Regions from separate parts of the Burkholderia sp. LMU1-1-1.1 genome, predicted to be linked through region 2. Evidence: predicted binding sites of a transcription regulator. Region 2 holds the regulator's gene; each other region holds the start of a gene.
The links. The regulator HrcA, encoded in region 2, represses chaperone genes, less so after heat shock. The targets are predictions, from matches to a motif close to TTAGCACTCNNNNNNNNNGAGTGCTAA.

Region 1 (9,518 bases), on a different contig from region 2:
ACCAGCGCGTTGGCGGCGCCGATTTCCTCCGGCGTGGCGCTCCAGCGCTGGCCGATTTTTTCCAGCGCCGCCGCCTGCGCGCTGCCCGGGAAGCCAGGCTCCACATCGGTCGCTTCGCCGTTGCGCTCGGACAGGCGCGGCGCGTTCACCGCGTCCGGCATCGTCATGCCCAGGTCGACGTGGTTGACGATGGTTTGCAGCACCGTGGTGATGATGGTCGCGCCGCCCGGACTGCCGATGGAGAACGCCGGCTTGCCGTTCCTGAACGCCAGCGTCGGTGACATGCTGCTGCGCGGCCGCTTGCCCGCCTCCGGCACGTTGGGACGCGGGCCGGAGAAATCGAAGTCCGTCATCTCGTTATTGAGCAGGAAGCCGTAGCCCGGCACCACGATGCCACTGCCGCCCCAGTCCTCGATCGTGTAGGTGTAGGCGACGATATTGCCGTCCTTGTCCGACACCGTCAGGTGCGTGGTGTGCGCGCCCTCCTTGAGCATCCTGGCGGAGACGGCCGGGCGCAACGGCACACTCTGGTCGGACTGGAAAGCGTACGGATCGCCGGCCGCCGCCGGCCTGCGCGCCTGCGCCACATCGATCTGCTGGCGGCGCAGCGCGGCGTAGTCCTTGTTCAGCAGGCCGGCGACCGGCGCGTCGACATATTCCGGGTCGGCCAGATAGGCGTTGCGGTCGGCGAAGGCCAGGCGGCTCGCCTCCAGATACAGGTGTTCGGCCTGCGCGCGCGGCATCGACTTCAGGTCGTAGCCTTCGAGGATGTTGAGCGCCTCGGCGATGGCGATGCCGCCCGAGCCGGGCAGCGGCATGCCGTAGATGTCGTAGCCGCGATAGGTGCTGCGCACCGGCTGGCGCAGGCGCGCTTCGTAGTTGGCCAGATCGGCCAGGGTCATGTCGCCACCCCGGACCCGCACGCCCGGCGCGGTGGCCGGCCGGTTGACCGCGTCGACCACGGCGCGCGCCATTTTGCCCGAGTAGAAGGCCTTGACGCCGCCGGCCGCCAGCTCGCGATAGGCCTTGGCCAGGTCGGGATTGCGCAAGGTGCCGCCGGCGGCGATGGCCTCGCCGTTCTTCAGGTACATCGCGGCGGTGGCGGGGAACATGGCGAACTTGTTTTTGTTCTCCCCCGCCATGCGCGAGAAATTTTCGCTGATCTCGAAGCCGTTGGTGGCGACCGCGATGGCCGGCGCCAGCACCTGCCTGAACGACATCGAGCCGTAGCGGTCCAGCGCCTCGTGCCAGCCGCGCACCGTGCCCGGCACGCCGACCGACATGCCGCTGTCGCGCACCGTTTCGAATTTCATCGGCGCGCCGTTTTCCTGGAACACGGTGGGCGTGAAGCTGGCCGGCGCCGTCTCGCGGTGGTCGATGGTGATGACGCGCTTGTCCTTGGCCAGGTAGATCATCATGAAGCCGCCGCCGCCGATGCCGCAGCTGAACGGGTCGGTCACGCCCAGGGTGGCGGCCGCCGCGACGGCGGCGTCGATGGCGTTGCCGCCCTGGTCGAGGATGGCTAGCGCGGCTTTGGACGCCGGCTCGCTGATCGTGGCGACGGCGCCGCCGGTGCCGGTGGCGACCGGGGTTTTGGTCCATGCCGCGGACGGCAGGACCAGGGTGACGATCAGGGAGTAGAGGAGGATGGTGCGGGCGGGACGGGTTTGAGATGTCATGAGGGGCGCGGTGTCGGGTCTGAGGGTGGCGTGTTGCTCACTCTCAAGCTTACCCGATAATCCGGCGCTGGTTCATTTTTGGCGGGCACCGCTTGCGGCTCGACGCCGGCCAGGGCGAAGGTCAGGCCGTCCTGGGTCACGCTCGGCTTGCCGTTGGGCATGGTGTCCGACAGCACGAAGTTGCTGGTCGTGCCATCGGGCTTGGTCAAGGTGAAGCTGTAGCTGATGTAGCCGGCCCAGACGCAGACGGCGCCGACGCGGCAGCGGCTGTCGTTGACGCGCTCCAGCTTGACGGTGGGCGCGGTGGCGCCGCCGGTGATGCCTTGCGTGGCGGCCGGGGTTATGACGGCAGTGGCGCCTTGTTGCAAGACGTACGTGGCGTTGAACGGTTTGTTGGCGGTGGCGCCGCCCGTGGCGCGGCCGGTGGCGGTGCCGCAGGCGTACAGCATGGCCATGGCGCCTATGAGCAAGGGCAGAACGATCAGCTGCCGCAGTATTGTCTTCATCATGTGCGACCTCTCGAATGCAAAGTGGCCGCTAGCTTAGCAAAAGTATCATTTTGGCGGCGCACGAACCGCATGCCGCCGTGGTTTGCTCAAATAGGGCCACGCGGGGTGGATAAGCTGCGTAGAATGTCTGCTCTGAATTATTTTTGGATTAAAGACATGAAAAAAACTGGCCTGGCGAAGAGTGATGCCAAAAAATTGATGGGCAAGATGGCCGGGCCGAGCGCGGCGACCTTCGGCAAAGTGGCCGAGGTGGTCGATAAGCGCGAGCAGCGCCGGCGCGATCAGGCGGCCGGTTTGGTGCCGTTCGCGGTGAAGTTGAACGGCGATCTGGTGGCGCAGCTGAACGCCCAGGCCGCGGAGCGCGGCGTTGATATGAACCAGTTGGTGGCCGAGTTGTTGGCCAAGGGTTTGACGGCAGCGTAAGCCATACAAAAGAAAAAGCCGCCCGGTTCGCACCGCGCGGCTTTTTTTGCTCAGGTTGCTACGTTTACACGTAGGCGGCCAGCGAGCCCTTCATTTTCTTCAGCGCAGCGGATTCGATCTGGCGAATGCGCTCCGCCGACACGCCGAACTCGTCCGCCAGCGTGTGCAGGGTGGCGCCCGAACCGTCGTCGTTGGCCAGCCAGCGCGCTTCGACGATGCGGCGCGAGCGCGGGTCCAGCTTGCCCAGCGCCTGCTCCAGACCTTCCGACTGCAGACGGGTGACCTGTTCCGCTTCCAGCACGCGGGTCGGCTCGCTCTGCTCCGACGACAGGTAGGCGATCGGGGCGAACTTGTCGTCCTCGTCGTCGTTCGGCGATTCCAGCGCGATGTCGCGACCGCTCAGACGGGTTTCCATCTCGATCACTTCTTCGCGTTTGACATCCAGGATCTTGGCCAGGTTGTCGATCTGCGCAGGCGTCATCGCGTCCAGGCCGGTCTTGTGGCTGCGCAGGTTGAAGAACAGCTTGCGCTGCGCCTTCGTCGTCGCCACTTTAACCAGGCGCCAGTTTTTCAGGATGTACTCGTGCATCTCGGCTTTGATCCAGTGCATCGCGTACGATACCAGGCGTACGCCCTGGTCCGGATCGAAACGCTTGACGGCTTTCATCAGGCCGATATTGCCTTCCTGAATCAGGTCGGCGTGCGGCAGGCCATAGCCCAGATAGCCACGGGCGATCGACACCACCAGACGCAGGTGCGACAACACCAGCTCTTGCGCGGCGCCCAGGTCGTTGTTGTCCTTGAGGCGCTTGGCCAGCGAGATTTCATCGTCGTGCGTCAGCATCGGCAGGCGATTGACGGCGGAAATGTAGGCGTCCAGGTTCCCCAGGTTGCCAGTGAACCCGAGTCCTAAGGCGCCTTTGTTGGTGGGGACCAACGCGGCAGGTGCGGACATCATAGTCATTTTCATTCCTTCGCTCGAAGATTACCAAGTCTCGATGGGCCGGGGCCACAAGACGGAAAATATTGCTTAATTACCATTTCCGCAGAGTGTTATGAACTCTGCAGTTTTCATATATTAGCACTCTCCTCGGTCGAGTGCCAATCACCTTATTTTTATCGCCTCGATAGTAAAAACACTATCGGGTATGTATGAATAATGGCTTTTGATAAATCAAGCATGCACGATGGAGCTTAGGCCTGACTTAATGGGGAATCGGGGAGATGCTTCCATGATAGGCGGCGACGGCGGCCGTTTCCGTGCGCAAGCGCACGGAAAGGTGGGGGAATTGCTGCTGGGACTAATTCAGGCGGGACAGATGGCGCTGCACCGACAGCAGCGCGGCGATCAGGCCGAGGCCGGCCGACAGGGCCAGCAGGCCGGCCATCATCGGCGGTTGCAGGGGGGCCAGCTGGAACTCGGACGCGTACAATCTTGCGAATTCGGCGATCGCGATGTTCAACGGCCGCAGCGCCAAGGCCACCGCGCCCAGCGCCAATCCGCCGGCGCACAGGCCGAGCAGCGCGCCGGTGTAATAGAAGGGCCGGTGGATGAAGCTGTCGGTCGCGCCGATCAGCTTGGACACCAGGATTTCCTCGCGCTGCGTCATCACCTGCAGGCGGATGGTGTTGAAGATGACAGCCACCACCACGGTGCCGAGGGTGACCGCCAGCAACAGCAGACCCAGGTGCAAAATATTCAGCAGCGCGGCCAGCCGCTTGACCCAGGCCGAATCGACCTGCACCGTGTCGACGCCCGGCAGGGCGCGGATTTGTTCGGCCAACTGGTCGACGTCGCCGCCGGACTGCGCCAGGCGGAAGGCGTCCAGCTTGAGCACATAGCTGTCCGGCAGCGGGTTTTCTCCCAGGGTGGTCAGCACGTCGGCCAGGCCGCTTTTTTCGCGCATGCTTTCCAGCGCCTTTTCACGCGGGGTGAAAATGATCTTGGCCTGCTTGTCCGGCAGGGCCTGGCGCAGCTGCACAGCCAGCGCCTCGGCCTGTTCACGCGGCGTGTCCTGTTTGACGAAGACGCTGATTTCCGGATCGACCGACAGTTGCTCGGACATGGGGCGCACGTTGTCGAGCAGGGTCACGCCGGTGAACGGCAGGGCCAGCGCGATCGCCACCACGATGATGTTGAACAGGAAGCTGCCCGGCGAACGGCGCAGATGGACCAGCGCGGCGGACAGCGCGTAGCGGTGTTGGCGGAACCAGTACGTCATGCCGCCACCTCCAGTTGACCTTGGTTGAGATGGATGACCCGCGCGGCGGCGTCGAGCATTTGCTCGTCGTGGCTGGAAATCAGGCAGGTGACGCCGACCGAATGGAAGGCCTTGAGCGCGTCGAGCACCTTGTTGGCGCTGGCACGGTCGAGGTTGGCGGTCGGTTCGTCGGCCAGGATCACTTGCGGCCGGTTGACAATGGCGCGCGCGATCGACACGCGCTGCTGCTCGCCGCCGGACAGGGCCAGCGGATGCGAGCTGGCGCGGTCGGCCAGGCCGACCTTGTCGAGCGCGGCGCGGGCGCGTTGTTCTGCCTGGTGGTGCGAGGCGCCCGTCACCAGCAGCGGCAACATGACGTTGGCCAGGATGGTGCGGTCGTTGAGCAGCCGTTGTTGCTGGAAGATCAGTCCGAGATTGCGGCGCAGAAACGGCACGGCGGCCGGTTTGATGCGCGCGATGTCCTGGCCGTTGACGATGACGTGGCCGGACGTGGGCCGCTCGATGGCGGCGATCATCTTCAACAGCGTGGATTTGCCGGCGCCCGAGGGGCCGGCAAGAAACACCAGTTCGCCTTTTTCTACCGTGAGCGAGATGTCGCGCAGCGCCATCGCGTCGGGGGAGTATTGTTTCGAGACGTTCCGGAATTCGATCATGTAATGGGGGTTATCCGAGCAAATTTGGGGGCGACCGTGGGAGCGAACACGGGAGCAACTACGGCAGCAAAGCGTCGACGAACTCGGCGGCCACGAACGGCTGCAGGTCTTCGATTTTTTCGCCGATGCCGATGAAATACACGGGCACCGGGCGCACGCGGGCGATCGCCGCCAGCACGCCGCCCTTGGCGGTGCCGTCCAGTTTGGTGATCACCAGGCCGGTCAGCTTCAGGGCGTCGTCGAACGCTTTCACTTGCGCCAACGCATTTTGCCCGGTATTGCCGTCGATAACCAGCAGCGTTTCGTGCGGTGCGCCGTCCATGCCCTTGCCGATGACGCGCTGCACCTTCTTCAATTCCTCCATCAGGTGCAGCTGGGTCGGCAGGCGGCCGGCGGTGTCGATCATGACCACGTCGAGGCCGCGCGCCTTGCCGGACTGCACGGCGTCGAACGAGACGGCGGCCGGGTCGCCCGAGGCTTGCGAGATGACGGTGATGTTGTTGCGCTGGCCCCAGACCATCAGTTGCTCGCGGGCCGCGGCGCGGAAGGTGTCGCCGGCGGCCAGCAGCACCGACTGGCCGTTCGATTGCATGTGCTTGGCCAGCTTGCCGATGGTGGTGGTCTTGCCGGCGCCGTTGACGCCGGCGATCATCATCACCATCGGCTGGTGGCGGCCCAGTTCGAACGGGCGCTGGAGCGGGGTCAGCAGTTCGACCATCAGCTGCTTGAGCGCGGCCTTGACGGCGGCGGCGTCGAGCAGCTTGTCGTCCTTGACCTTTTGCCGCAGGGCGTCGAGCAGGTATTCGGTGGCGTCGACGCCGGCGTCGGACATCAGCAGCGCCGCCTCGAGCTCGTCGTACAGGTCGTCGTCGATCTTGGCGCCGACAAACAGCAGCGACAGATTGTTCGAGGTCTTGGACAGGCCGGCCTTCAGCCGCGTCATCCACGACTGCTTCTGCGCCGGCTCCTCTATCGGCATCAGCGGCTCGGGAACGTAAGCGTCGACGGCGGGAGTGGTGACGGGAGCAGGGCTGGCGACGGGCGCCGGCGCGGGGGTCTGGACCTCTGGCGCCTCGGGGGCGACAGGTTTTTTCTTGAAGAAACTAAACATGGATATGTGGTTGGGGGCGCTTCAAGCTGATGCCCGGCAGCGCCGGACACGGGGAAATGCGGCTATTTTACCAGAGCGCGGCCGGGCGGCCGTGGGCCGCTACCGGAATGACAACTTTTTCAGCCCGCCGCGACGTTGGCGTTGCGCATGCGCCATTCGGCGATGGCGGCGCTGATGTCGGACAGCGCGAACACCCGCACATAGGCGGGACGGCGCCGTTTGAGCGCCGCGTTGCCGCCGCCGGCCCACAGTTCGACGCTGCCGGCGAGGCGGGTGTGCAGCTCGGCCAGGCCGTCGAGCGCCTGGCGCGGATTCATCGCCACTGAGAACGACAGCGCGATGATGTCGACCCGCTGCACCCGCGCCGCCTCGACGATGTCGAGCAGCGGCGTTTGCACGCCCAGCGAGATGCAGTGCGCCCCTTCGGCCACGCACATGGCCTCGGCCATCAGCAGGCCCAGCCCGTGGCGCTCCTGCGGCAGGGTGGTCAGCATGATGCGCGGCGCGCCCAGGTTGCTGGCGGCCGCCTGCGGCATGGCGAAGATGGCGCTGCGCATCACCACCGTCAGCGACTCCGTATACAAATGTTCCTCGAACGTGGCCAGCTGGCCGCTGGCCCAGGCGTCGCCGACCAGGGTGGTCAGCGGGGCCACCAGGTCGATGACGAAACTCTTCAAGCCCATCATCAGCAGGGCCTGCGACAACTGGCGGCGCAGCGCTTCCATTTGATGCGTTTTGCACAAGTCGAGATAGCGCTGCAGCTCGGGCGGCGGGACCGACGGGCCGTTGCCGCCGCCGGTGGCCTGGCCGGTCAGCGTCTGCAATTCCTCGGCGCTGAACTGGATCACCTTGCCGGGACGGAAGCCGAGGTCGATCAACCGTTTGACCAGACGCAGCTTTTGCACCTGTTCGATCGGGTAGACGCGCTCGCCGTTGGGGTCGCGCAGGGGCTGGGGAAAGTCGTAGCGACGTTCCCATACCCGCAGGGTTTCCTTGGCAACGCCGGTGTCTCGCTCGACGTCGCTGATCGTGCTCGGAACTGGTTGTGAAGAAACAGTAGTTGTCATTAGAGAATCTTAAGCGGCCGCCGTCGTTCGACAGTCGCGAGTGTTGGCACAGGGTCGGGGTGCACGGCGCTGGAAGCGGTTCTGATCCGGCGCGACCTGCATTTTACCTTCGTTTCGCGCCCAAAAGTTTCCACATCCTAAGCTGATTTTGGTGCGTATAAGCGGGAGTAAAGACCTTGTCCACGACATGCAGTTGACATTGAGAACTAATTAACAGATTATCGCCTTTGCCCATGAATTGTCCTGGGCAAAATATTTTGTAACGGCAGAAAATAATGAAAATAGCTGTTGCTGGCAGCGGAATTCCGGTCTCTCCTGTGCCTAGCGGTTGCTTCAGGGTGGTCATGAGCGCGTGCTGTACAGGAACGGCGCGATTTTGGCGGCCAAAGTAATACCGTGGATGTAACTTTTAGTGGCAAACCCGCGACGGCGCGGGCGTAAACACCACAGACGACCCCGCTAATTTCCCTTTGATCATACCTTGATGCGCAGGGTGGCAGCGCACAGTTTTGAATTGGTATGCTTTGCCGATGGCGGCCCGCGTCTGGCGCGCCGCAGCGGTGTGTCGCCGCCGTCGGCGCGGGGGATCAGGCCATCCACTGCATGAAATGTCGGCTCAGCGGCACCGTCAGCGCGGCCAGCAGCGTTTGCAGCGTGATCAGCGAGGCCATCAACCGCGTGTCGCCCCCCATTTGCTTGGCCATGATGTAGGCGTTGGGCGCGGTCGGCAGCGCGCAGTAAAAGCACGCCGCCAGCGCCACCGGCGCCGAGACGGCAAACATCAAACACACCTTGGCGGCGATCAGCGGCATGGCGATCAGTTTGAGCAGCGACGTGAACCCCAATGCCAACGGCCGCAATCCCCGCAACGAAAACACCAGGCCGCTGCCGACGCAGATCAACCCCAGGCACAAGGCCGCCCGCCCCAGGATGTCGAGCGTGTTCATCAACGGTGCCGGCATCTCCAGGCCCGACAAACTGAACAGCACGCCGGCCAACGTCGACAGGATGATGGGATTGCCCGCCAACGCCTTGAGGATTTTGCCGAAATCGGTCGGCACGCCGCTCCACCAAGACAGCGCGACGACCGAGATGATGTTCACCACCGGCAGGCACAGCGCCAGCGACAGCATCACCAGCGACGCCGTCGGCGGGGCGAAAAACAAGCTCGAGACGGCGATGCCGAAATACGTGTTGGGCCGCATCGCGCCCTGGACCACCGACGAGCGCGCCGCGTCGGGCAGCGCGCGCGCCGCCAGCAGCGCCAGCACGGAGGCGACGACGATCAGCGCCGTCGGCAGCAAGGTGGCCAGCGCCAGTTCTCCGACCTCGGCCGAGCGGAAGCTCAGACGGGCGGTGCCGGCGAACAGCAGCGCCGGGAAGCAGATGTTGTACGAAAACTTCTCGATCGACGGGAAGAAGGCGTCCGGCAGCCATTCATAGCGACGGATCGCCACGCCCAGCAGGATGATCAGGAAAACGGGAATGATGGCTGCGAGCATGCTTAATCTGCCGAAATGCCGGACGGGCCGATACGGTCCGCGTTGGGCGTGTTGGAAATGCGGATGCGGATCAAATGCCGGTCCGGATCGCTGTATTTGGCGCGGCCGTGCAGGGTACGCTGGTTGTCCGCCCACAGCAGTGTATCGTCCGGCAACTGCCGATGGAAGCGCGGCGCGCGCCGCTCGACAATCTCGTTGACCAGCTCCACCGCGGCGACCAGCGCGTCGGTGCGCAATTCCGGCCGCGCCGCCAGGCCCTTGACGATGGAATCATAGCGCCAGCGCATGGCCAGCGCGCCGTCCAGACCGGCCGGCCGGTGGAACACCGGCGCCATGTGGTACTCGACCTGCT
Region 2 (9,518 bases):
GCCAAGCGCAAGCTGGCCGAACTGAAGGAACGCCTCGACAACAACGCCGCCAAGTTCGAGGACCTGGCGCGGCTGGTGTCGAACGACGGCTCGGCCGCCAAGGGCGGCGACCTGGGCTGGCTGTATCCGGGCGACACGATGCCCGAGTTCGAGGCCGCGATGAACAACCTCAAGATCGGCGAGGTGTCGCAGCCGGTCGAGACCAGCTTCGGCGTGCACCTGATCGAGGTGCTCGAGCGCAAGAGCGACGACGTCTCCAAGGAGCGCGAGCGCAACAACGCGCGCCAGGCCATCCGCGAACGCAAGATGGAGGAGGCGGCCGAGAGCTGGCAGCGCGAGGTGCGCGACCGCGCCTACGTCGAGTTCCGCACCGAAGAGGGCGCCGCCGCCGCGGCGGCCGCGAAACAGTAATCCGCCGATCAAGGGAGCACGCATGGGCGCCACTTCATCCACCGGGCGCCCAGAGGCGGCCCCCGTGTCCCGCGCCCGCCGGGGGCGGCCGGTGCTGGCCGTCACCGTCGGCGAGCCGGCCGGCATCGGCCCGGAAATCTCGATCCGCGCCGCCTGGGCGCGCCGGCGCGAGGTCGATTGCGTGCTGCTGGGCGACGCCGCGTTTCTGTCCATGATCGCCGCCGACATCGACCCGGCCATCCGGCTGTCGGCGCTGTCGCTGCAGGCGGTGCGCAACGGCGGCCTGCCGCATTTCGGCCCCGAACGGATCAGCGTGATCGACGTCCCGCTCGACGCCCACGTCGTGCCGGGCCAACTGGACAAGGCCAACGGCCGCGCCGTGCTGGCCACGTTGGACGCGGCCATCGAAGGCGTGCGCGCCGGCTGGTTCGAGGCGGTCGTCACCGCGCCGCTGCAAAAGAGCACCATCAACGATGCCGGCGTCCCCTTCTCCGGCCACACCGAATACTTCGCCGACCGCACCGGCACCGCGCAAGTGGTGATGATGCTGGCCGGCCAGCCGCCGGCCCCGGCCGGCGGAACCCTGCCGCCGCCGCTGCGGGTGGCGCTCGCCACCACCCACCTGGCGCTCAAGGACGTCGCCGCCGCCCTCACGCGGGAAGGATTGGCGCGCGTGCTCGACATCATCGACCACGACCTCCAAACCAAATTCGGCCTCGCCGCCCCGCGCATCCTGCTGTGCGGCCTGAACCCGCACGCGGGCGAGGGCGGCTACCTGGGGCGCGAGGACATCGACGTCATCGCGCCGGCCATCGCGGCGGCCCGGGCGCGCGGCATCGACGCCCGCGGCCCGTATCCGGCCGACACGCTGTTCCAGCCCAAGTACCTGAAGGACGCCGACTGCGTGCTGGCCATGTACCACGACCAGGGCCTGCCGGTGCTGAAATACGCCACGTTCGGGCAGGGCGTCAACATCACGCTCGGCCTGCCGCTGATCCGCACCTCGGTCGACCACGGCACGGCGCTCGACCTGGCCGCGCAAGGCCTCGGCCTGGCCGACTGCGGCAGCATGGAAGCGGCCATCGCCACCGCGCTGGCGATGGCCGACGCCGTCGCCGGCCTTTAAAATTCACTCAATAAAAGAACAACCATGAAACACGTAGCCCGCAAACGCTTTGGCCAGAACTTCCTGCACGACAAGTACGTCCTGTCGAGCATCACCGAGGCGATCGCGCCGGCGCCGGACGACGCCATGGTCGAGATCGGCCCCGGCCTGGGCGCCATGACCGAGCAGTTGATGCGCACGCTCAAGATGATGCACGTCGTCGAGCTCGACCGCGACCTGGTCGCGCGTCTGGAAAAGACCTACAACCCGGCCAAGCTGACGATCCACGCCGGCGACGCGCTCAAGTTCGACTACGGCACGATCCCGGTGCCGGAAGGGCAGAAGCTGCGCATCGTCGGCAACCTGCCGTACAACATCTCCAGCCCGTTGCTGTTCCACCTGGCCACGTTCGCGCCGCTGGTCAAGGACCAGCACTTCATGCTGCAAAAGGAAGTGGTCGAGCGCATGGTGGCCGAGCCGGGCAGCAAGACCTACGGCCGCCTGTCCGTGATGCTGCAGTGGCGCTACGACATGTCGCTGCTGTTCGTGGTGCCGCCGGAAGCGTTCGATCCGCCGCCGAAGGTCGAATCGGCGATCGTGCGCATGATCCCGGTGGCCAACCCGCTGCTGTGCGACGGCGCCACGCTGGAGGCGGTGGTGTTGAAGGCGTTCTCGCAGCGCCGCAAGGTGATCCGCAACTGCCTGGCCGGCATGTTCACGGAAGCGCAGATCGTCGAAGCGGGCATCGACCCGACCCACCGTCCGGAAACGGTCGGCCTGGCCCAGTACGTCGCCCTCGCCAACCTCCTCAAATAACCCCACCAACCCGTGGGGTCAAGTCTGACATTCGGACACGACCTCGTCTTTGAAGCCAGCGGTACTGTTGAGCTGGTGTCCGAATGTCAGACTTGACCCCCGCTGTTATTCCTTTTTAAAAGCGACAGGCAAAAAAAAGCCCGCTGGTTAAAGCGGGCTAAATCCAATTCCTTTGCAAGAAGTGGAGGAGACAAGTACAGTATGGTGCGTCGCGGTATATCACGCCACTTTATTTTTCACATATCAAACATCAGATATGTGAATATCTCGTCTCCCCTCCTGCGTTTACTTCAGTTTGCATTCCACCAGCAGGTTGGTCACGGCCGCCTCGCCCATGACCCCCACGCCGTTTTTCACCGTGCAGGTGATGTCGGTCGAGCTGAGGGTGGCGTCCGGGTGGATGGTGACGCCATACGACTGGCCGTCCGCCACGGCGGCGCTGAACGCGAAATCGCCGGCGCCGCTGCCGTCGGCCGGGCTGGTCAGGGTGACCTGGCCGCCGGCCGAACCGTTCAACAGGGTCACGGTGCGTGCGGCGGCGGCGGTGGTGCCGTTCGCCTGCACCTGGGACAGGCCGGTGAACTGACCGCCCAGCGAATACGCCCTGCGCGCGCACGAGATGCCCACCGAGATCGCCACCGTCTGGCCGGCCGAGCCGGTGTTGATGGAGGTGAACTGGCAGATCATATGTTCAGGCTGCTGGGCGAACGTGACGTTGTAGCTGGTGCCGTAGCCGATCTGGCGCGGGAACGCGAAGGTGGTCGCGCCGGCCGGGATGGAAATGGTCTCGCCGCCATTGCTCAACTGCAGGCCGGGCGTGGCCAGTCCGCTGATCGTGCCCTGCACCGTGTATTGCGCCTTGCCGCCGCAGCCGGCCAGCAGGGCCGCCGCGCTCACCGCCACGATGGCGCCCAGATACGATAATTTCATGTAATTCTCCAAAGATCGAGCTGACGCCCGCGGTGTAGTTATTTTGCGACGCAATTGACGACCAACCGGTTGTCATTGCCGGACGGCATCACTCCGGCGCCGGGCACCGAGTTGGTGACGGGCGCGGTGAGCGAGCAGGTGCGATTGGACGGCTGCGCCAGCACGGTCACGCCGTAGGGCGAGCCCTCGCCGACCGTATTGGCGAAGGAGAACGTGACCTCGGCGCCGGCCGTCGGGGGCGGTGCGATGTACACGGTGTCGGGGCCGTTCGCCAGGGTGACGCCGTCGTTGGTGCCGGCCACGCCGTCGTCGGCCAGGCCCTGCACTTTGCCGCTAAGCACCCACGGATTGGTGGTGCAACTGACCACGGTCCGATAGGACGTGAAGGAGTTGGCCTTGTTGGTGTTATCGGTCAGTTTGCACGTGGCGCCGGTGGGCGGGGTGTCGATTTGGATGTCGAACGATTCGTCGACCGCGATCAGGCGGGTGAACTGGAACGAGCTCGCGTTGGCGGCGATGGTGATCTTTTCACCGGTCGGCCGGTTGATCAGCACCAGACCGGGCTTGGTCAGACCGCTGATACTGCCTTGCAGCAGCATGCTGCCGTCGCTACCGCCGCCGCAGGCGCTCAGGACAACGGCACACAGCAGGGCCAGGCCCGCACGCGGATACACACTTTTCATAAAATCTTCTCCAAAACGAATAGGGCCGGCAGCACGCACGGGTGCAGCATCTTACACGGATTTGCCCCGTATTTTAGTGCATTTGGTAACACCAGTCCCCCCAATGGATGTAACAGCTTGTTAGGGACTGGCGCAAGGCGGCGTGCGACCAGAGCGCGATCGGTGCGACAATAGCCCGGACTCCACTCTTTTTTTGCCACCCATGACGCCACGCCCACCGCAAGCCCTGCTGTTCGATCTCGACGACACCCTGTGGCCGATCGGCCCGGTCATCGCGGCCGCTGAAACCGGCTGGCACGCGTGGCTGGCCGAGCGCGCGCCCGCCGTGACAAGCAAGTATTCGGTCGAGGCGCTGCGCGCGCTGCGCCTGGCCCTGCTGGAAAAACAGCCTGAGCTGACGGCCGACCTGTACCGGCTGCGCCGCGTCGCGCTCGAGGCCGTGTTCGCCGAAACCGGCGAGGATGCGTCCCACATCGACGGCGCGATGCAACACTTCAACGTGCTGCGCAACGCGGTCACCTTGTTCGACGACGTGGCGCCGGTGCTCGCCGAGCTGGGCGGCATGCTGCGCCTGGGCGTGATCACCAACGGCAACGCCGACCTTGAAGTCATCGGTTTGCACCACCATTTCGAAGTGGCGCTGGCGTCGGCCCGCTTCGGCCGCGCCAAGCCCGACCCGTCCATCTTCCTGGCCGCGTGCGAGGCGATGGGCGTGGCGCCGGCCGACGCCGTCTATGTCGGCGACGACCTGCGGCTGGACGTGCGCGGCGCGCAGTCGGTGGGCATGCGGGCGGTGTGGATGAACCGCACCGGCAGCACCGCCCACCTCGACGCCGGCATCGTGCCCGACGCCATTTGCGCCGATTTCCACGACCTGCTGGCGTGGCTGAAGGAGCAACTGGGGGCGCAAGCGAAGGACCGGCCGCCGGTCTAGATGCCGGATTGCTGTCACACGACAGCCCCCGGCCGGCGCGGAGCGTGCATAATAGGCAAATACGGCAACTCTCGGCAAATAAGATATACAGTATGCAACTCGACACACGCGCTCAAACCCTGCTCAAAGCCCTGGTGGAACGCTATATCGCGGACGGCCAACCGGTCGGCTCGCGCGCGCTCTCCAAGATCTCCGGGCTGGATCTGTCGCCGGCGACGATCCGCAACATCATGGCCGACCTCGAGGAGCTCGGCTATGTCGCCAGTCCGCACACCTCGGCCGGCCGGGTGCCGACGCCGCGCGGCTACCGCATCTTTGTCGACACGCTGCTGACGGTGCAGCATCTGGACGAGCAATCGGTCGAGGGCCGCATGCGCCTGCAGGCGCCGCAGCCGCAGAAGATGATCTCCAACGCGGCCCAGATGCTGTCGTCGCTGTCGCAGTTCGCCGGCGTCGTGCTCAGCCCGCGCCGTGAATCGGTGTTCCAGCAGATCGAATTCCTGCGGCTGGGCGAGAAGCGCATCCTGCTGGTGATCGTCGGTCCTACCGGCGACGTGCAAAACCGCCTGCTGTTGACCGATGTCGACTACAGCCCCACCCAGCTGATCCAGTCGGCCAACTATATCAACCAGAACTACGGCGGCCTGGCCTTCGACGAGGTGCACACGCGCCTGCAGACGGAGGTGCGGCAGTTGCGCGACGATATGGGCCGGCTGATGCAGGCGGCGGTGGAGGCGGGCAGCGAGGCGATGGCGGACAACTCGGACGACATGGTCATCGCCGGCGAGCGCAACCTGCTGTCGGTCAGCGATTTGTCGTCGAACATGACGTCGCTGCGGCAGATGTTCGACATGTTCGAGCAAAAGACGGGCTTGATGCAGCTGCTCGACGTGTCGAGCAAGGCCAGCGGCGTGCAGATTTATATCGGCGGCGAATCGAGCCTGGTGCCGATGGACGAGATGAGCGTAGTGACCGCGCCGTACATGGCCAACGGCAAGATCGTCGGCACCTTGGGGGTGATCGGCCCGACCCGCATGGCCTATGAGCGCGTGATACCGATCGTCGATATCACGGCCAAATTGTTATCGAACGCGTTGAGCCATAATTAGCCGCAATCAGGTCGCGGCATGGCGGCCTATGGCCGGTGCGGGCAGGCGGTCTTGATGCAGTTGCCGTAGATCGCCAGCGCGTGTTCGGCGATCTTGAAGCCGCGCTCCTTGGCGACCATCTGCTGGCGCGTTTCGATCTCTTCGTCGAAGAACTCTTCCACACGGCCGCAGTCGAGGCACACCAGGTGGTCGTGGTGCGATCCCTCGTTGAGCTCGAAGATGGCCTTGCCGGTTTCAAAGTGGTTGCGGTTCAGCAGGCCGGCCTGCTCGAACTGGGTCAGCACGCGGTAGACGGTGGCCAGGCCGACGTCCATATTGTCGGCCAGCAGGATCTTGTAGACATCCTCGGCCGTCAGGTGGCGAACCTCGCTGTTCTGGAAGATGTCCAGGATTTTAAGGCGAGGCAGCGTGGCTTTGAGGCCGCTGGCCTTCAGATCGGTTGGATTGTTACCCATGGTGGACACTCTTATTCTGGTTGGCGATAGCTAACCCACAGTTTAACGCACTCCGCGACCCGCCGCACTGATTGTCGCCACCTAATTGCCGCCGCCTCCTTGCGGCGGCGGCCCCGTCGGCGTTTGCAAACATTTACACTTGCGCCTTGCAAAACAAGGACATAAGCCCTGTTTTACAGGATAATGCTGTCACTTCGCGTGCCCGCGCGGCCCCATCTCGCACCATGTGCTTTATGATATAGCGTTTTTCGGCATTTCCGCTTGACCAGATTGAGGACACTTATGCGCGTCACCCCGGCTTTATTGCAGTCTTTGTCGCACCGTTTTACCCGCCGTGCTCCGTTGCTCGCAGGCGCCGTCTGCGTCGCGCTGGCCGCCGGCGGCTGTGCTTCCAACACCACCCTGGGCGAGAAATCGAACGAGGTCAAGGAAACCGGGACCACCCTGGACGCCAGCAAAGGCGCGCAAACGACCACCATCACGCCGCTGCAAAAGTTCATGTGGTTCTTCTCGCCATACCGTCCCGACATCCAGCAAGGTAACTTTGTATCCGAAGAAATGTTGGCGCAATTGAAAGTCGGCATGACGCGCGACCAGGTCCGCTTCATCTTCGGCACCGCGCTGCTGACCGACCCGTTCCATGCCAACCGCTGGGACTACGCGTTCCGCATGGCCAAGGGCAACGGCGAGGTCACCACCAGCCGCGTCATCGTCTTCTTCGACAACGACGGCAAGGTCGCGCGCTGGGAAGGCGGCAACCTGCCGACCGAAAAAGAATACATCGCCCGCATCGCCGGCCCGGCGCCGAAGATCAAGAAAAATCCCGACGCCCCCGACAACAAGCCTGCGTCGAGCGTGCCGCCGCCTACGACGACGGGGAGCGACAACGCCGCGCCCGCGCCGGTGGGCGTGACGGTGGGTAACCAGAAAAATTAAGGAAGCACGCATGACCGCAATGAATATCGCCATCGCCGGCGCGAGTGGCCGCATGGGCCGCATCCTGATCGAAGCCGTCGAGAACGCGCCGGACGCGCGCCTGGCCGGCGCCCTGGACCGCGCCGGTTCGGCCAGCGTCGGCAGCGACGCCGCCGCCTTCCTCGGCAAGCCGGGCGGCGTGCTGGTGCAATCGGACCTGTCGCAAGGCTTGGCCGGCGCCCAGTATCTGATCGACTTCACCCGTCCCGAGGGCACGCTCGAGCATCTGGCCTATTGCGCCGAGCACGGCATCAAACTGGTCATCGGCACCACCGGTTTCGACGACGCCGGCAAGGCCGCCATCGCCGAAGCGGCCAAGAAAACCGCGATCGTGTTCTCGCCCAACTTCAGCGTCGGCGTCAATGTCACGATGAAGCTGCTCGAGCAGGCCGCCAAGGCGCTGTCGACCGGCTACGACATCGAAGTGATCGAGGCGCACCACCGCTTCAAGGTCGACGCCCCGTCCGGCACCGCGCTGAAGATGGGCGAAGTGATCGCCGGCGCGCTGGGCCGCGACCTGAAGGAGTGCGCCGTCTACGCGCGCGAAGGCGTGACCGGCGAGCGCGATCCGTCGTCGATCGGCTTTGCCACCATCCGTGGCGGCGACATCGTCGGCGACCACACCGTGCTGTTCGCCGGCATCGGCGAGCGCATCGAAATCAGCCACAAATCGAGCAGCCGCGCGACCTACGCGCACGGCGCGCTGCGCGCCTGCCGCTTCCTGGCCGACAAGCCGACCGGTTTGTTCGACATGTATGACGTGCTGTCGCTGAACGGATGACGCCCGCCGTCGCCAACCAGTTCACCCTGGCCCATTACTGGGAACAGGGCGACGGCATCAGCCACGCGGTGGCGTTCGTGCTGCTGGCGATGTCGCTGGTGAGCTGGTTCTTCATCCTGTCGAAGGCCTTCGCGGCCTGGCGCGTGCGCCGCAGCTCCCCGGCCGTGCAGGCTTTCTGGGACGCGCCGACGATGCAGGACGGCGTCGCCACGCTGGAGCTGGCCGACCCGGAAAAAATCTACCTGCCGCTGGCGCAGCAAGGCGCCGCGCAAATCAAGGTGGCCGAGCGGCCGTCGCTGGGCGGCGAGATGGACCGCGCCGCGCAGGTCACGCGCGTGCTGCGCGTGGCGATCCAGCGCTCGACCAACCGCCTCGAAGGCGGCCTGACCGTGCTGGCGTCGATCGGCGCGACCGCGCCGTTCGTCGGCCTGCTGGGCACCGTCTGGGGCATTTACCACGCGCTGGCCAACGTCTCGGCCAACGGCACCGTGCAGATCGACAAAGTGGCCGGCCCGGTCGGCGAGGCGCTGGTCATGACCGCGATCGGCCTGACGGTGGCGATTCCGGCGGTGCTGGCGTTTAACGCCTTCAACCGCGTCAACCGCCTGACGCTGGCGGAGCTGGACGCGTTCGCGCACGACCTGCACGCCTATTTGACGACCGGCGCGCGCGCCGGCAAATAGTTAAGTAAGTACCTACTCACTCTGAGCCTGGAGCAAACATGAGCTTTGGCGCATTCAACCACCACCGCCAGCCGGGACCGATGTCCGACATCAACGTCACGCCGATGGTCGACGTGATGCTGGTGCTGCTGGTGATCTTCATCCTGAGCGCGCCGATGTTCACCAGCGCGGTCAAGCTCGACCTGCCGAAGGCGCAGGCGCCCACCAGCCAGCAGCAGGCCGAGGCGGCCACCGTCACCCTGGCGATCGACGGCAAGGGCAAGATCTTCTGGAACAACGAGCCGATCGCGCGGGAGGCGCTGGAGGCGCGCCTGGTCGAAGCGGCCAGGCAGGATCCGCAGCCGGAGCTGCAGCTGCGCGCCGACAAGGACACCCGCTACGAAGTGGTGGCGCAGGTGATGGCGGCGGCGCAGACCAATGGATTAACGAAACTGGGGTTCGTCACGGACCCGAAGAAAGAGCAAAAATAATGGCAACCGCAGAATTGAACGGCGCGGCGATCACCGATATGAGCAGCTTCCACGCGGCCTGCAAGGCGGCGATGGGCTTTCCCGACACGTATGGCGCGACGATGGACGCGTGGGTCGATTGCCTGAGCTATCTGCGCGACGACGACGGCATGAGTAAATTCCGCCT
Region 3 (9,518 bases), on a different contig from region 2:
CGGCGTCCATTGCGCCGACTGCAGCGGGGCGGTGACCGTGGCGCCGGCGGACAATTTTTCCCAATATGCGCGGATCTCGTCCTGTGTTTTTGCTTCGAACGCAATCAGGAAGGCGTTTTCGCCCGGGTTCCAGGACGTGTGCGACGGCACGTCGTAGGCCATCACACGGAAACCGTTATCGGCAGCCACCTGGCCCCACATCAGCTGGTCCGCCTCCGCTTCGTTGGTCACCTGGTTGAAGTCCTTGTACGTGATGGCATTGACTTGTCCGCCAAATACGGATTGATAGAAATTGAGCGCCTCGCGCGCCTGGCCGCGGAAGTTTAAGTGGATGACGGCGCTGACGGTTGCTGGTTTCATGTTGAACTCCGGTTGAAAAAAGGAAGCTCATTCTAGCCAGCGGCACCGTCAGTTTCTGTCAGGAGTCGGCGCTTCCCATCGCCGATATCGGTGGCGGCGCGGATGGATTTGCGGTATCGGCGAAATCGGGTGAGAATGCGTCGCTTGAACATTACAGCGGCGCCATCATGCAGAAACCATCGATCAGATATTTACACCTCGCCCCGGAAAACGACTTGCCGGCACTGGAAGGCTTGACCGCCTTTAAAGCCATTGTCATGGTCGAGGCGGAAGTGCCCGAGATGACGCGCTGGGACGTCAGCCGCTGGCTCGTCGAGTCCGGCTGCAGGTATGCGCTCGCGTGGGGCGATCAATGCGAGGCCTGGCGTGAGTCGATCGACGACGCCAGCCTGGAGGCGGCGGACTATGAGGACGTGCCGGAAGACCAGCAATTGATGGCGACCGCGCATGAGGACGAGGACTTGAGCGAAGTCTTCTGGTTCGCCAAACACCGCGCCTCGCATCCGGCGCTGGAGCTGCCCGAGACGTTGATCCTCCACATCGCCGACGAGCCGCGCCGCGAAGAGATCGAGGCTGAGTTCCGCGACGCCTGAGTCTTCGGATCCTTCATGATGGCGGTCAAACTTAGGCCGCGCCCGGCAAAAGGACGGCGGAACGCCGGCTTATCATCAAAGCCCACGTTCCCGCTGCGACGGAGGCCGGCGTCATGAATCACAAGCGTATCTACTATTCCTGCTGTACTTCGCTGTCGTATTTCATCTGCGAGCGATATTACGGCAAGTATCATTACGTGTGGTGCACGCCATATTTTGATGCTTCTTCGCGCATGAGCCAGAACAATTGCGTGCCAACGACGTCTAATCCGAGAGAGATTTATTGGTCGTTGAGAAAAGAGGTGGAGGCGGGAGATCTGCATTCCTTCAAGATATTCCACACCCGTAGCAATATTTTGCTCGGCGCTGATGCCAAGCTCAAAGCGGGTGTGATCACTGCTTCGACCCATAATGAGATACTGGAAATCGTCATGCTGGCGCAGATTCACGAATTCAAACCATTGCTTTTGGTGATCCCGGGTATGCCGGTCTGCCGTTTGTTGCAGCCTGTTGCTGTCAGCAAAAGGGCTTCTGTCTTGTCAGAAGAGTTTTTCATCGAAAGCCTGCCGAGAAAGCTTTTCGATGCCATTGAATTGTAAGGGGAGATGATGATGGATATGCTTAACCTTGTTGAGTCGGTTCCGCGCATGGTCGCAACTGAAGCCATTAATTACTGTATGCGGGCGTTGTCGCAGGTCGGTACACCCATTGAGGTCCAGCGGGACTATTTTCACGATACAGCGTCGAGCCGGCCCACCCCCGAAGCCGTCGACCTTGCCAAGACCATACTCAGCAAGATTGAAGAGGAGGAGGGGATTGACCTTGATCATCTCGACGTGCGAAAGGCGGAGATGTATATATGTGAGCTCGGCATGGCCAGCGATGAGCTGATCTTGCGTATGGAAGGCTTCAATCGCGAACGCGGTGCTGAGCTGGTGCGGCAGCTGTTTTACAGTGAACCGTAGAATAGCCAGCCCTTATGACGGGTTGTGCCGTTGCAGATCCAGCCCCAGCGCGGCCCTGCGCAGCCGGCCGTTGCGGCGCACGTAATCGACAGCGCCGCGCGTGTCGTACATCAGCTGGTAGTGGTAATAGTTGATGTGCTCCAGCGCGGCGAATGCCAGCAAGCCGCACGACCACCACAGGTCCGCAGCCCCTCCACCGGTCAACGCGATAAACATCACCACCCCGGAGATCGCCACGATGTTCGAATATTTAAAGAAGCTGTACAGCGGCTGGAAATACGCGGGCAAGGGCTGACGCCGCACCGTCGACTGTAGCTTCAGCTGCCAGTACAGCATGCCCTGCAACAGGATGTAGACGACCATCGCCATGGTCGCGCCCCGCATGCCCCATGCCACCGGAGCGCCCGATGTGTCCCATACCATTGACAGGACGGTGGGCAAGGCCACGGCGGCGAATCCTTCGCCGTTGCGCAAATAGGTCATCCGGGCGCGTATCGTCTGCATGTGTTGGACTTTCTGTTGCGGAATTGCTAACTCTATCACAGGCCGGACCGCAGCAGACGTCGGCCGCCCTTACTTGGGCGCGCCGGCCGGCGCCGTGACCAGCACGTCGTCATCCTTGCTCCAGGCCGGCGACGTGATCGCGTAGAAGTCGAGCGGCACGCCTTTGCTGGCGCGGATCGAGCGCACGGTGCTTGGCTGGATGACGATGTACGAGCCCGGACCTATCGTTTGCACGTGGCCGCCGGTCCAGATCTCGCCGGTTCCGCTGAGGACGAAGAACGATTCCTCGCCCTCCTTGTTATGGCTCCACGGACTGGCCTTGCCCGGTTCCAGATGAAACAACGCGACGCTGACCTTGTCGCTGCGGGCGCCGGCGGGCGCGGTCCTGCCGCTCAATTCGCGCAAGGTGACGCCGGGTGCGGCCGTGATGACGGGCAGGCTGGCCGGATCGATGACGGGCGGGGTTTGCGCCGATGCGAGGACTGGCAGGGCGGCGAACAGCAGGGCAAGTGGTTTCATGGCTATCGGGGAAAAAGCGCGAGTGTAGCAGACGGCGGGCGCATAAAAAAAGCCAGCTTCCGAAGAAGCTGGCTTTTCCATGCAGCGGGGCTGGCTCAGCCTGGGCTGGGCCGGCCGGCAATTACATCATGCCGTCCATACCACCCATGCCGCCCATGCCACCCATACCGCCCATGCCGCCGCCGGCTGGCTTGTCTTCGGTGACTTCGGCAACCATGCAGTCGGTGGTCAGCATCAGGCCGGCGATCGACGCTGCGTTTTGCAGTGCCGAACGGGTGACCTTGGCTGGATCCAGCACGCCCATTTCAACCATGTCGCCATAGGTGCCGTTGGCGGCGTTGTAACCGTAGTTACCCGTGCCGGCCAGGACCGCCGCAACGACGACCGAAGCTTCTTCGCCGGCGTTTTGCACGATCATGCGCAGTGGCTCTTCCATGGCGCGCAGAACGATCTTGATACCTGCGTCCTGGTCCGGGTTGTCGCCTTTGATGGTGATCGAAGCGCGGGCGCGCAGCAGGGCTACGCCGCCGCCTGGCACGATGCCTTCTTCCACTGCGGCGCGGGTGGCGTGCAGTGCATCTTCAACGCGGGCTTTCTTTTCTTTCATTTCAACTTCGGTGGCGGCACCGACTTTGATCACCGCAACGCCGCCGGCCAGCTTGGCCACGCGCTCTTGCAGTTTTTCACGGTCGTAGTCCGAGGTCGCTTCTTCGATCTGCACGCGGATTTGCTTGACGCGGCCTTCGATGCCTTCGGCTTGGCCGGCACCGTCGATGACGATGGTGTTTTCCTTGCCGACTTCGATACGCTTGGCTTGGCCCAGCTCTTCCAGCGTGATTTTTTCCAGCGTCAGGCCGACTTCTTCGGCAACCACTTGACCGCCGGTCAGGATCGCGATGTCTTCCAGCATGGCTTTGCGACGGTCGCCGAAGCCAGGAGCCTTGACGGCGCAGGTTTTCAGGATGCCGCGGATGTTGTTCACAACCAGGGTCGCCAGCGCTTCGCCTTCGATGTCTTCGGCGATGATCAGCAATGGACGGCCGGCTTTGGCGACTTGTTCCAGTACCGGCAGCAGATCGCGGATGTTCGAGATTTTCTTGTCGCACAGCAGGACGAATGGATTGTCCAGGATCGCGACTTGCTTCTCTGGGTTGTTGATGAAGTATGGCGACAGGTAGCCGCGGTCGAACTGCATACCTTCAACGATGTCCAGCTCGTCGTTCAGCGACTTGCCGTCTTCCACGGTGATGACGCCTTCCTTGCCGACTTTTTCCATCGCTTCAGCGATGCGCTCGCCGATCGACGCGTCCGAGTTGGCCGAGATCGAACCGACTTGGGCGATTTCCTTGGTGGTGGTGCATGGACGGGCGATCGCGGCGATCTGCTCGACGGTGGCGGCGACGGCCTTGTCGATGCCGCGCTTCAGGTCCATCGGGTTCATGCCGGCGGCAACGAACTTCATGCCTTCGCGCACGATGGCCTGGGCCAGCACGGTGGCGGTGGTGGTGCCGTCGCCGGCGTTGTCGCTGGTGCGGGAAGCAACTTCCTTGACCATTTGCGCGCCCATGTTCTGCAGCTTGTCCTTCAGTTCGATTTCTTTCGCGACCGACACGCCGTCCTTGGTGACGGTAGGGGCGCCGAACGAACGTTCCAGCACGACGTTACGGCCTTTAGGGCCCAGGGTGACTTTAACGGCGTTGGCCAGGATGTTGACGCCTTCGACCATTTTGGCGCGCGCTGCGTCGCCGAAGATTACTTCTTTAGCTGCCATGTTGTTTCTCCAGAATTAGGTGATGAGTGGAACCGTGTGCCAAGTAGATTTACTTGACGACGATTGCCATGATGTCTTCTTCGCGCATGACCATCAGTTCTTGACCGTCAACTTTGACGGTCTGGCCGGCGTATTTGCCGAACAGAACGCGGTCGCCTACTTTGACATCCAGCGGACGGACTTTGCCGTCTTCGAGAATCTTGCCATTGCCGACGGCGAGCACTTCGCCTTGATCCGGTTTTTCAGCGGCCGCATCAGGGATGATCAGGCCGGACGCAGTTTTGGTTTCCTGGTCGAGGCGTTTGACGATTACGCGATCGTTCAAAGGGCGAAGGTTCATACAAAACTCCTTAATTAGCATTGGTACAGTTTGTTGTTGTGCCGATCATGCCTAAATGCTCAGATTGCCACAACGGAAAGTTGTCGAGGGCGCTGTTAGCACTCTCTCGGAACGAGTGCCAATTATAGGGACGACCCAACCGTATTTCAAGGCGCATACCTTGAGAAGGCACAAAAAAGAGGGGGAATGTTGCAAAGTGACTAGGAATTGGAGCGCCGGGCGCCTTGGCGCGCGGCGTTCCGGGAGGATCAGGGGTCCAGCGGATCGGCCGGATCGATGCGCAGCGACTTGGCCGACGGCCGGAACGTCAGCTCGGTCGGCGACAGGCGCGCGCCGACGGTGCCCGGCAGGTAGCCCAGCTCCTTCAGGTTGCGCGAGGTGAACTCCTGGCTTTCGATGTAGCGGCTCTGGTTGGTGTAAGTGACGATCAGGCTGTCCTTGTCCAGCGGCGCGCCCATCGCGATCAGCCGCCGCGTGACGTTGCGCAGGTTGGTCGTGGTGTGGCGCGCATACGGCTCGATGATGATGGCCTCGGCCGGCACGCCGAAGCGTTCGATCAGCGCCTTGCGCATCTCCACCGCCTCCACGAAGCGCGTGCCCTTCGGATGCACCGAGGCGCCGCTGAAGATGATGAACGGCGCCTCGCCGTCGGCGAAGCGCTTGGCCGCCAGCCGGACATTCCACTTGCCGCGCGCGCTCAGCGCCATGCCCACGTTTTCCGGCCCGATGCCAGGAATGATGATCGCCGAATAGCGGTACAGCTTCCAGTCGATGATGCCCGAGCGGCCAAGGGCGCCGCCGTTGTGGGCAAGGTCCAGCGGCTCGAAGGCGACGGCGTCGGCGCGGTCGTTGGCGTCGAGCAGGGCGAGCGCCAGCGGCAGGCTGGGGTCCAGCGGCAGCACGGGATCGTCCTCGCCGGCCTTGGCCAGCGCCAGCGCGTCCTTGACGGCGGCGTTGAACAAGGTGCTGCCGGGCGCGTCGATCGGGCCGTCGACCAAGGGATAGCGCGGCGCCGATCCTTGGCCGTACACCTGGATGATGCTGTTGAGTCCGCGCAGTTCGCGCGCCACCTGGGCCTGCGCGCCATCGTCGGCCAGCGTGGATTTGCGCCATGCCGTGGCGGGCGCCTTCGCGGCCCGGGACGCGAAGTCGTTGATTTCGGCGTCGGTCCACAGGCTGGCGCCCAGCACGCAGGCGGTGTCCTGCTGGCAGGCGTCGATGCGCGCGCGGCGCGCGGCCGGCGCCGTGACGGCGGGCCGGGCGGCGCCCAGGTCCACCAGCGCGGGGAACAATTGATTGGCCAGCAGCGCCCAGTGCTTGTCGCGCACCGGGGCGGAGTGGACTTGCTGCGCCAGCAGCAGCGAGATGACGATGGCTGCCGTCCTGGATTTTTTGATCATGTGGTTCACTCCGTTCACCATGCCTTGCTCAGCACCAGACGGGCGCTGCGGCCGAACACCGGACGCCCGTAAATCGCTTCTTTCGTACCTTGACCGGCCAGCGCATCGGTCCGGGTGTTGCCTTCGGTTATACCTTTGGCGTTGGTCAGGTTGTCGCCGACGATCTGCAGCCGCCAGTCGCCCTGGCTGACCGAGAAGCCGGCGCCGATCGAGTGGTAGGCCGGCATCGCGGTGGCCTCGAAGAAGTCGACGTAGCGCTTGCCCGTGTAGGCGTAGCTGCCGTACAGCTCGACCAGCTTGTCGCCGACGTTGAAGTTGAAGTTCGGACGGATGTTGCCGAACACCTTGGGCTCGCGGATGATCTGGTTGCCCACCACCTTGGACGGATCGGCGCCGGTGGCGCTGACGAAGTTGCGGTATTGCGGGTCCTGGACGGTCAGCGAACCGTTGATGGAGAAGCGTTCCGTCACGTGCCAGGCGCCGTCGAACTCGGCGCCGCGCACCACCGCCTTGCCGAAGAACGGCACGGTCTGGTCGTTGCGTCCGGTGACCGGATTGAAGGCCGTGAACGAGGCGTTGAGCGGATCGAATTGCGTGTAGAAGCCGGTCACGTACAGGTAGGAGCGGCCGGCGGCCATCTTGAAGCCCGCCTCATACTGGTCCGCCTTGGTGGTCAGCACCAGCGGATCGACCGAGGAGGCCACCTGCATCGACGGCGGCACTTCCAGGTGCGACACCCGCGCGTAGCCGCCGAAGCGTTGCGAGAAGTCGTAGTTGGCGCCCAGCGTCCAGTTGACGGTGTTGAAGTTGTACTTGTGCTCCTGCCGGGCGCCGGTGAAGGCGCGCGTGGTGTCGTCGGCCAGGGTGGCCCGGTCGCCCAGGTTGAGCTGCTTGGTCAGCAAGGCGTAGCCGTCGTAGTGATAGCGTTCCTTGCGCACGCCGCCGTCGAGGCGCAGGCCGTCGATTACTTCCCACGTATCGTTGACATAGAGCGCGCCCATCCTGGCGTCGACATCGCCCTGGTTCAGCGTGGTGGTATAGCGCAGCACGCCGTTGTCGGTGACCGAACCGAGCACCGCGCCGGAGGCCGAATAGGCGAGCAGGTCGAGCGTGCGGGGCTTGCCTTGCACCTCGATCAGCATGTCGTTGTAGACGGTCTTGCTGGTCTGGCCGTAGCCGCTGCCATAGACGCCGATCTTGACATCGTGGTTGCCCAGACCGGTCTGGAAGTTGCGGGTGATATTCACGTCGGCCTGGTTCGAGTAGAAGTCGGACCCGGCGCCCCGGTACTGGGCCTGCATCACCAGGCCCGAGGCGGCCGCCGGGTTGTACACCTGCGCGCCATTGCTGCCGGCGATGGCGTAACCCAGGCGGTCGACCGGCCCGAACGCGGCCTTGGCGGCGGTCATGAAGCCGTTGGCGAACTGGGTGGCGTCGGCCGGGTTCGAGGTCGAGTAGAACGCGTCGAAGTCCAGGGTGCCCTTGGTCATGCCGCCCTTGGCCGACAATTGCCACTGGCCCAGCTCACCCTCGTAGCGCACGCCGAGATTGCCGTATTCGAGATGGCGGCCGTTGGCCAGGTCGCGCGTGTCGGTTTGCAGCTTGCCGGCGCCGTCCTGGTATTTCTGCGGCACGGCGCGCAACGACGGCGAATTCATCGTGCCGTCGAAGTAGTCGATGTATTTGTCGAGCGACACCGCCGGATTGCGCGGATCGGAGATCGGGATCGGCAGGTAGAAGGTGTTGTGGTCGTTCAGGTAATTGGCGCTGACGGTCAGCGTTCCGGACTCCAGCACGCGCTTGATGTTGCCGCGAATCTGGCCGCCGCGATCGTTCGGGAAGCCGTTGTCGCGGTGGCCGTCGTCGCGGCGCACGAAGCCGCCGACCGCGTAGAAAGTCTTGTCGTCGATCTTGCCTGCCTGGTAGGCGTCGATACGGCCGAGGCCGGTGGTGCCCAGGGTCAGTTGCGCCTTGCCCTTGGTGGTCTCGGTGCCGGTGACGGTGCTGCTGTTGACGATGGCCGCCGCCTGGCTGGCGTAGATCGATGCCGGCCCGCCGCGCACTACCTCCAGCGTCTTCGTCATCAGGTCGTAGCGGTTCAAACTGTCGCCACGGAAGAAGAAGCCATTCATTTCCGTGAACAGCGGCAAGCCGTCCTGCTGGAACAGCGCCAGGCCGTCATCGGTCGGAATGCCACGTACGCGGGTGATGTTTTGCACTTCGCCGCCGGTCGCCTCGACCTGGATGCCGGGCAGCTTGCCCAGCAGGTCGGCCATGTTCTGCGGCGCCAGTTTTTGCACGTCGTTTTGCGACAGCGAATTGACCGCGTACGAGACGTCGAAGCGGCGCTGCGGACGCGCCGATCCGGTCACCACCACACTGGCGATGTCCGCTTCCTGACCGGCTGGCGCCGCTGGCGCGGGCGTCGTTTCCGCGGGCGCGGTTTGGGCCAGGGCGGGGCCGGCGACAGCGCACAAGGCGCCGATCGCCCAGTTGCGGGCAAGCTTGTTCTTTCGCTTCAACATAGATTTCTCCGGATGGATGAGTGGGCGTGATCGAGCCGGAGTATAGCCACGGTATTGTGGTATAAATATTTATTACTTGTAAAATAAATAGAATATGACAAGCGTGTTACAGGAATTATCTTTATATAAATAACTGTATGAAAATTGCGCGGTTAAAACTGTCTTCAGAAGAAAAACGTTTGTTATGGGAGCTCAGGACGAAGGGGCCGTTGCCGCGCACCGAGCTGTCGATGGCGCTGCAGGTCAGTAATTCGGCGTTGACCAAGTTGTCGCGCAATTTGATCAGCATGGGCCTGGTCGAAGAGCAGGCCTCGTCCGACGCGAGCGGCCGTGGACGTCCGACGGTTCCGTTGGCGATTTCGGCCGCCGGCGGTTTCGCGGTGGGGGCGACGGTGCACAAGGGGGTGTTGGAAATCGCCCTGGTCGACTATGCGGGCGGCGTCATCTCGCTGACCAGCGAGGAGGTCGGCGCGCCGGACCCGCTCGGCTTCGCGCAACTGCTGGAGCAACGCATCACCGGGCTGGCGGTCAAGCACCGGCT

Region 1: a site for HrcA is predicted at 3,690-3,716, ahead of rpoH (RNA polymerase sigma factor RpoH). Genes of this name have one in related genera too.
Region 3: a site for HrcA is predicted at 5,148-5,174, ahead of groES (co-chaperone GroES). Genes of this name have one in related genera too.

What each region holds. Positions count from the first base shown of each region.
Region 1 covers NZ_JBEGHG010000012.1:92,710-102,227, forward strand. Annotated here, with positions in the region: gene ggt (gamma-glutamyltransferase) at 1-1,679, opposite strand, end outside; gene MRBLMU1_RS12285 (hypothetical protein) at 1,676-2,188, opposite strand; gene MRBLMU1_RS12290 (hypothetical protein) at 2,345-2,611, shown strand; gene rpoH (RNA polymerase sigma factor RpoH) at 2,676-3,569, opposite strand; gene ftsX (permease-like cell division protein FtsX) at 3,913-4,833, opposite strand; gene MRBLMU1_RS12305 (cell division ATP-binding protein FtsE) at 4,830-5,486, opposite strand; gene ftsY (signal recognition particle-docking protein FtsY) at 5,545-6,597, opposite strand; gene MRBLMU1_RS12315 (MerR family transcriptional regulator) at 6,717-7,664, opposite strand; gene MRBLMU1_RS12320 (hypothetical protein) at 7,768-8,010, opposite strand; gene MRBLMU1_RS12325 (AEC family transporter) at 8,252-9,166, opposite strand; gene MRBLMU1_RS12330 (TauD/TfdA family dioxygenase) at 9,169-9,518, opposite strand, start outside.
Region 2 covers NZ_JBEGHG010000008.1:116,886-126,403, forward strand. Annotated here, with positions in the region: gene MRBLMU1_RS09250 (peptidylprolyl isomerase) at 1-411, shown strand, start outside; gene pdxA (4-hydroxythreonine-4-phosphate dehydrogenase PdxA) at 434-1,537, shown strand; gene rsmA (16S rRNA (adenine(1518)-N(6)/adenine(1519)-N(6))-dimethyltransferase RsmA) at 1,562-2,332, shown strand; gene MRBLMU1_RS09265 (hypothetical protein) at 2,618-3,262, opposite strand; gene MRBLMU1_RS09270 (hypothetical protein) at 3,301-3,945, opposite strand; gene MRBLMU1_RS09275 (HAD family hydrolase) at 4,148-4,879, shown strand; gene hrcA (heat-inducible transcriptional repressor HrcA) at 4,972-5,988, shown strand; gene fur (ferric iron uptake transcriptional regulator) at 6,015-6,443, opposite strand; gene MRBLMU1_RS09290 (outer membrane protein assembly factor BamE) at 6,726-7,379, shown strand; gene dapB (4-hydroxy-tetrahydrodipicolinate reductase) at 7,390-8,199, shown strand; gene MRBLMU1_RS09300 (MotA/TolQ/ExbB proton channel family protein) at 8,196-8,882, shown strand; gene MRBLMU1_RS09305 (ExbD/TolR family protein) at 8,921-9,352, shown strand; gene MRBLMU1_RS09310 (barstar family protein) at 9,352-9,518, shown strand, end outside.
Region 3 covers NZ_JBEGHG010000015.1:35,305-44,822, reverse strand. Annotated here, with positions in the region: gene MRBLMU1_RS15520 (VOC family protein) at 1-360, opposite strand, end outside; gene MRBLMU1_RS15515 (DUF7684 family protein) at 528-953, shown strand; gene MRBLMU1_RS15510 (hypothetical protein) at 1,067-1,552, shown strand; gene MRBLMU1_RS15505 (hypothetical protein) at 1,559-1,918, shown strand; gene MRBLMU1_RS15500 (hypothetical protein) at 1,931-2,422, opposite strand; gene MRBLMU1_RS15495 (cupin domain-containing protein) at 2,492-2,941, opposite strand; gene groL (chaperonin GroEL) at 3,063-4,712, opposite strand; gene groES (co-chaperone GroES) at 4,762-5,052, opposite strand; gene MRBLMU1_RS15480 (YdcF family protein) at 5,301-6,452, opposite strand; gene MRBLMU1_RS15475 (TonB-dependent receptor) at 6,467-8,977, opposite strand; gene MRBLMU1_RS15470 (ROK family transcriptional regulator) at 9,115-9,518, shown strand, end outside.